2 regions of the Kribbella italica genome follow, and region 2 is predicted to be linked to the other one. Evidence: riboswitches for the same ligand, from Rfam matches in the RefSeq annotation. Region 2 holds a riboswitch; the other holds the start of a gene.
The links. Region 2 has a riboswitch for ZMP and ZTP ahead of HDA39_RS09240 (glycine hydroxymethyltransferase). Riboswitches for the same ligand answer to the same signal wherever they lie in the genome.

Region 1: linked by a shared signal. The riboswitch ahead of HDA39_RS08615 (bifunctional 5,10-methylenetetrahydrofolate dehydrogenase/5,10-methenyltetrahydrofolate cyclohydrolase) and the one ahead of HDA39_RS09240 (glycine hydroxymethyltransferase) in region 2 are both predicted to bind ZMP and ZTP.

Annotation. Positions count from the first base shown of each region.
Region 1 is NZ_JACHMY010000001.1:1,830,791-1,834,188, reverse strand. It holds gene HDA39_RS08625 (prephenate dehydrogenase) at 1-547, opposite strand, end outside; gene aroH (chorismate mutase) at 544-912, opposite strand; gene HDA39_RS08615 (bifunctional 5,10-methylenetetrahydrofolate dehydrogenase/5,10-methenyltetrahydrofolate cyclohydrolase) at 1,123-1,986, opposite strand; ZMP/ZTP riboswitch at 2,019-2,108, opposite strand; gene HDA39_RS08610 (glycoside hydrolase family 84 protein) at 2,114-3,398, opposite strand, start outside.
Region 2 is NZ_JACHMY010000001.1:1,975,809-1,979,206, reverse strand. It holds gene HDA39_RS09250 (YhjD/YihY/BrkB family envelope integrity protein) at 1-290, opposite strand, end outside; gene HDA39_RS09245 (acyl-CoA dehydrogenase family protein) at 363-1,988, shown strand; ZMP/ZTP riboswitch at 2,032-2,113, shown strand; gene HDA39_RS09240 (glycine hydroxymethyltransferase) at 2,141-3,398, shown strand, end outside.

The DNA.
Region 1 (3,398 bases), 150 kb from region 2:
CCAGGTCGTGGTCCGGGACGGACAGCTCGACGGTCCGCGCGCCACACGCCTCGGCGAGCCGTCGTACGAGCTCGACGGCGGCCGGGTCGCTGGTCTCGTGCGGGGTGATCGCCCAGGTCGCGCCCTCGAACAGGTCGGCGCGACCGGCCAGCGGGCCGTTGCGCTCCGAGCCGGCCATCGGGTGGCTGCCGACGTACCGGGTGAGGTCGCCTCCGCGGCCGGCGGCTTCGGCGAGCGCCTTGGCGTCGGCGAGGGGTTTGCCCTTCACGCTGGCCGCGTCGGTGACGACGGCGTCGGTCTGCTCCAGCTGCTCGGCGATGACCGTGCCGACGTGGTCCGGCGGGACGGCGACGACGACGAGCTGCGGCTCGAGCTGGACCAGGCGCGAGCCGGCGCCGATCCGCTCGGCCATCAGGGCGTTGTCCGGGTCGCCGTCGACCAGCTCGACGACCACGCCGAGGCGCGCGAGGGCCAGACCGATCGACGTACCGATCAAACCGGTGCCGACGATCCGCACCGGCCCGCGCAACGCGGCAGTCTCTGTCACTGGGCGCCCGTCAGGTCCGGGCGCAGCGCGGTGGCGCCGTGCAGGTAGACGTGCTGGATCTTTTCCCGCGACCGCGCCGACTCGGTGTGCAGCATCATCCGGACCACCCGCGGCAGAGCGTGCGGAACGGCGATCTCCTGCATGCACATCAGCGGTACGTCGGTCAGGCCGATCTGCCGGCCGGCCACCGCGGGGAACTCCGAGCTCAGGTCGGGCGTGACGGTGAACAGGATGCTGATCAGGTCCTCGGAGCTGAGATCGTTCGCCTCCAGCACCGCCCGGACCAGCTCGGCCGTCCGCTCGAGCAGGTGCTCGCGCTCGTCCGCGTCCAGCTGGGTGGCACCCCGGATCGCCCGTACCGCCACTGTCCTGCCTCCTAGATCACCACGTCCCGCACCGCTCCTCGGCGCTGGACACCAGTCTCAACATTAGGTCAGACCGCCACCTCGCCGCTCACCCGTCTCGCCACCGCCCCCTTACGTCCGAAGAACCGCGCTGCGTCCGAAGTACCGAGCGCTATAGCCTCGGGTTCTTCGGACGCATGCGGGTTCTTCGGACGCAAGGGGGTTGCGGCGTCAGCTGCGGGCGTTTTGCGCTTCCGCCGCGTCGACGGTCTGCTCCAGCAGGAGGGCGATCGTCATCGGGCCGACGCCGCCGGGCACAGGCGTGAGCAGGCTCGCGACCGCCGCGGCCTCCTCCGCGTGCACGTCGCCGACGTTGCCTTCGTTGTACCCGGCATCGACCACGACGGCGCCGGGCTTCAGCCACTCACCGCGGACGAAGTTCGGCTTGCCGACCGCAGCGACCACGATGTCGGCCTGACGCACCAGTGCCGGCAGGCCCTTCGTCCGCGAGTGCGTGTAGGTGACGGTCGCATTAGATGCCAGCAGCAACATTCCGGCCGGCTTGCCGAGGATCGGGCTGCGGCCGATGACGACGGCGTGCGCACCGGACAGCGGTACGTCGTACGTCTGCAGCAGCCGCAGGATCCCGCCGGGGGTGCACGAGCGGAAGCCCGGCTCGCCGAAGGCCATCGCGGCGAACGAGTGCATGGTGACGCCGTCGACGTCCTTGGCCGGCGCGATCGCCTCGAACGCGGCGCGCTCGTCGATCTGCGCCGGGACCGGGTGCTGCAGCAGGATCCCGTGCACGGTCGGGTCGTTGGACAGCCTCGTCAGCTCGGCGACCAGCTCTTCAGTGGTGGTCGACGCCGGCAGCACGACGCTGACCGAGCCGATGCCGGCCTTCTTGCTCCGGTTCTGCTTCATCCGTACGTACGTCGCCGACGCGGGGTCGTCCCCCACCAGCACCGCCGCCAGGCAGGGCTGGACGCCGGTCTCGTCCTGCAGCTTCTTGGCGCGGACGGCGGCCTGGGCCACCATGTCGGCGGCGAGGTCGGTACCGATCATCGGCCGGGCGGTGTTGTTGTCTGAAGTCATACGGCGCGCTCCTTCGGGCGTCGGCGAACACTCGTCGTTGCCCAGGCGCGCGGCTGCAGCCGAAGATCCGGCGGGCCGTTCCCCGGTGGTGACCCACCTGAACGCCAGTAGCGGCCCGCCGGCCAGTTTACCCAGTCGCCTTGCGCAGGATCACCTCGGCGACCTGCGGCGCGGTCGCCCCGGCGGTCCACCGCACTCGCACGGCATCGACCGTGCCGCTCACCCGAAGCGCCGTGTACGCCGAACGCACCACACCAATCTCCCGCCAGCCCGCAGCGGTGTGGACGTCCACCCGACCCGCCGCGACCGCACCGGCCCGCTGCAGCACGGTCACCCGATCCACCACAGCCGCAGCCGAGGCCGTCACGGTCAGCGCGTCACCCTCCCCCGGCCCCGCGCCCGCCACGTACGCCGTACCGACATCTCCGTCGACAGCCCGCGCCAACGCGGATCCCTCGGCAGGCGCTGGTCCACCGGAGGCCGTCAGCACCAGCTCGGACCCGTCCGTGACCTGAACCGATAGCTCTCTAACAACCAACCAGTTGGACGCATTAGCGGCCGAGGCCCGGTAGCGCACGTACCGCGCCTTCGTCCCGGCCGGAGCCGTCGCGCGGACCTCGGCGGACGTCGCGCGGGCCAGCTCGGTCCACGTCTCGCCGTCCGCCGACCACTCCAGCGCCCCGGACTGGATGAAGTCGTCCGGGCTCCCGTCCTTGCCCATCAGTACGGCGATCGCGCCGATCTCCCGCGGCGCACCGAGGTCGACCCGGATCTCGTCGTTCGCCGCCGGAGCGCGGTTGCTCCAGTAGAACGTCGACTCGTCGCCGTCGACCATCCGGGCCGGCCCGTTCTCCGCGTACGTCGGGATGCTCGCCGTCGCCGTCCGCCGCGGCACCAGTCCCATCCACTCGTCGTGCACCTGCCCGGCCCGCGCCAGGAACGTGTCAACCACGCCCTCGCCGATCCGCGGGTAGGTCCCGGAGTGCGGCTCCCGGACGTCCCGGATCGCTTTCGCCTGACCAGTCAACTTGTCGACTTGCTGACGCTTCGCCCAGGCCGTCGCGCCGTCACCGTCGTCGATCGCGGCCAGCAGCGCGAGGGACTGCTCGAGCGCTTGTCCCCACAGCACCGTCGCATCCAGCCACGCCTTCGCCTCGTCGCCGAACGCCGGGTCGATCACCCCGGCACGGATCTGCGCGGGGGCCCGCGTCACGGCCTGGAAGTAAGGCCGCAGCTTCCGGATCGCCCTCTCCCCGGCCGTGGCGCCGCCCTTCGCGTCGTCCCCGTACGCCGTCCAGAACGCGTCGATCCGCGCGGCCAGCTCCGGCGCGGACTCCGGGTGCAGCGTCGTGTCGTACGTGTTCAGGTCCGCGAACACCTTCAGCGCCTCGATCGTCCGCCGATCCCCGCCG
Region 2 (3,398 bases):
CCGTTCAGGACCTGGTTCAGCGTCGGCACGATGACGGTCTTGACCGAGTCGTCGGTCAGCGCCCGCGCCGCCAGGTCGGCGATCTGGATCTTGATGTCCTCGATCGTCTCGACCTCGAAGTACCGGCTGGCGATGAAACCGATCGAGCCGGCCAGCCCGAAGATCAGCGGCGGCAGCGAGAGGATCGCGAAGAACGCTCCCTCGGCGGCCAGCCCGGTGACCCGGTACCGCAGACAGGTGCCGACGGTCTGGGTGATCAGCTTCCAGGTCGTCGCGGGGATACGTCGCACCCAGGCGAGTGAGACCGACGTCCCACCGCCTCGCGCTGACCCAGAGCGTGCCATACCGCTTACCGTACTGACATGGCGGACCCAAACGCTGTAACGAATCAGGCTCCCCCACTTCACGGAGTGAACTTCTTCACCCAGGACTCCTCCCTCGGTGACGCTCTGCGCCCGCACGGAGACCTGGCGAAAGATCCGGCGCTGGCCGCGCTCGGAGAGCTCGCGGGAACGCAGGAAGCGCTCTCCCACGCGCTCCCGGCGAACCAGAACTCGCCGGTGCTGAAGACGCACGATCGTTACGGGAACCGGATCGACGAGGTCGAGTTCCACCCGTCGTGGCACTGGCTGATGGACAAGGCCACCGGCTTCGGGCTCCAGGCCGCGCCGTGGACGAGCGACCGGCCGTCACCGCATCTGACCCGCGCGGCCGGCTTCTACGTCTGGTCCCAGGTCGAGCCGGGCCACGGCTGCCCGATCTCCATGACGTACGCCGCCGTACCGGCTCTGCGCGCGTCCGAGTCGCTCGGCGCCGAGTGGATCCCCAAGCTCGCGTCCACCCAGTACGACGTCCGCCGGCTGCCCGTCGCCGAGAAGACCGGTGTGCTCGCGGGCATGGGGATGACCGAGAAGCAGGGCGGCTCCGACGTCCGCGCCAATCAGACGACGGCGATTCCGACCGGCAGCGGAGACGAGTACCTGCTCACCGGGCACAAGTGGTTCTGCTCGGCGCCGCAGGCCGACGTGTTCCTCGTCCTCGCGCAGGCGCCGGAAGGCCTGAGCTGTTTCGTGGTCCCGCGTGTTCTTGCTGACGGCAACCGCAACGTGTTCGCGCTGCAGCGACTCAAGGACAAGCTCGGCAACCGCTCCAACGCGTCCAGCGAGGTCGAGTTCAGCGGCACGGTCGGATTCCGTCTCGGCGACGAGGGCGCCGGGGTGCGCACGATCATCGAGATGGTCGCCGCGACCCGGCTGGACTGCGTGCTCGGGTCCGCGGCGCTGATGCGGCGCGCGCTGGTCGAGGCGACCTGGCACACGTCGTACCGGAGTGCCTTCGGGGATCTGCTGCGTGACAAGCCCGCGATGCGCAACGTGCTGGCCGACCTGGCGATCGAGAGCGAGGCGGCAACCGCTCTCGCGATGCGGCTCGCGGCCGCGGTCGACGCGTCCGAGGCGGGCGACGAGCAGGCCAAGGCGTTCCGCCGGATCGCGCTGCCGCTGGCCAAGTTCTGGGTCTGCAAGCGGACGCCGATGATGGTGGCCGAAGCGCTGGAGTGCCTGGGCGGCAACGGGTACGTCGAGGAGTCCGGGCTGCCGCTGCTGTTCCGCGAATCGCCGCTCAACTCGATCTGGGAAGGCTCGGGGACGGTCAACGCGCTCGACGTACTGCGTGCGCTGCGGCGGCCCGAGTCGCTGCAGGCCTGGCTGACCGAGGTCGGCGCGGTGCGTGGCGCCGACCATCGGCTGGACGCGGCGGTGACCGACGTACTGGAAGCGCTCTCCGACGTTTCCGAGGCCGAAGCCGGCGCGCGCCGGCTGGCCGCGCGGATGGCGGCGTGTCTGCAGGCTTCGCTGCTGGTCCGCTACTCGACGCCCGACGTCGCCGACGCTTTCGTGGCCTCGCGACTGGCCGGCGACTGGAGTGGAGTGTTCGGCACACTGCCCCGGACGACGCCGTTCGGGGCCATCGTGGACCGCATCTTCTGACCGGACAGGGAGTTGTCCGGCCTGGCGCCGTCACACGCTAGGGTTACCGCGTCGCGACTGGCGCGTGAGGTGGAGAACCACCGGGGAGCGAGAAGACGTCGGCACCGTGCGCCTGGGTGCCGCGACCGAGTGCAACCGCAGGAGAGACGACGATGACTCAACCCTTCGACGCGACGGCCGCGTCGGCCGCCTACCGCAACGCTCTCGAGGTCATCGGCGCGGTCGAACCGACCGTCGCCGGCGCCATCCGCTCCGAACTGGAAGACCAGCGCTCCTCGCTGAAGCTGATCGCGAGCGAGAACTACGCCTCCCCCGCCACCTTGCTCACGATGGGCAACTGGCTGTCCGACAAGTACGCCGAAGGCACCGTCGGCCACCGCTTCTACGCGGGTTGCCAGAACGTCGACCTCGTCGAGCAGACCGCCGCCGACCACGCGAAGGCGTTGTTCAACGCGCCGCACGCCTACGTGCAGCCACACTCCGGGATCGACGCCAACCTGGTCGCGTTCTGGGCCATCCTGGCCAACCGGATCGAGTCCCCGGCGCTGGCCGAGGCGAGCGCCAAGCACGTCAACGACCTGTCCGACGAGGACTGGACCAAGCTGCGCAAGGCGCTCGGCGACCAGAAGATGCTCGGCATGTCGCTGGACGCCGGCGGCCACCTGACGCACGGTTTCCGCCCGAACATCTCCGGCAAGATGTTCCACCAGAGCTCGTACGGCACCGACCCGGAGACCGGGCTGCTGGACTACGACAAGGTCGCCGCGACCGCGCGCGAGTTCAAGCCGCTGATCCTGATCGCGGGCTACTCGGCGTACCCGCGCAAGGTCGACTTCGCCAAGATGCGCGAGATCGCCGACGAGGTCGGCGCGACCCTGATGGTCGACATGGCGCACTTCGCCGGGCTGGTCGCGGGCAAGGTCTTCACCGGCGACTTCGACCCGGTCCCGCACGCGCACGTCACCACCACCACGACCCACAAGTCGCTGCGCGGCCCGCGCGGTGGCATGGTCCTGTGCCAGCCCGAGTACGCCGACGCTGTCGACCGCGGCTGCCCGATGGTGCTCGGTGGCCCGCTCAGCCAGGTGATGGCGGCCAAGGCCGTCGCGCTGGCCGAGGCGCGCCGGCCGGAGTTCCAGACCTACGCGCAGAACGTCGCCGACAACGCGGTCACGCTGGCCGAGGGCCTGATGAAGCGCGGCGTGAAGCTCGTCACCGACGGCACCGAGAACCACCTGGTCCTGCTCGACGTCTCGTCGTACGGGATCACCGGGCGGCAGGCCGAGTCGGCGCTGCTCGACGCCGGCATCGTCACCAACCGCAACGCCGTACCGCGTGACCCGAACGGCGCCTGGTACACCTCGGGCGTCCGGATCGGTACGCCGGCGCTGACCACCCGCGGTTTCGGTG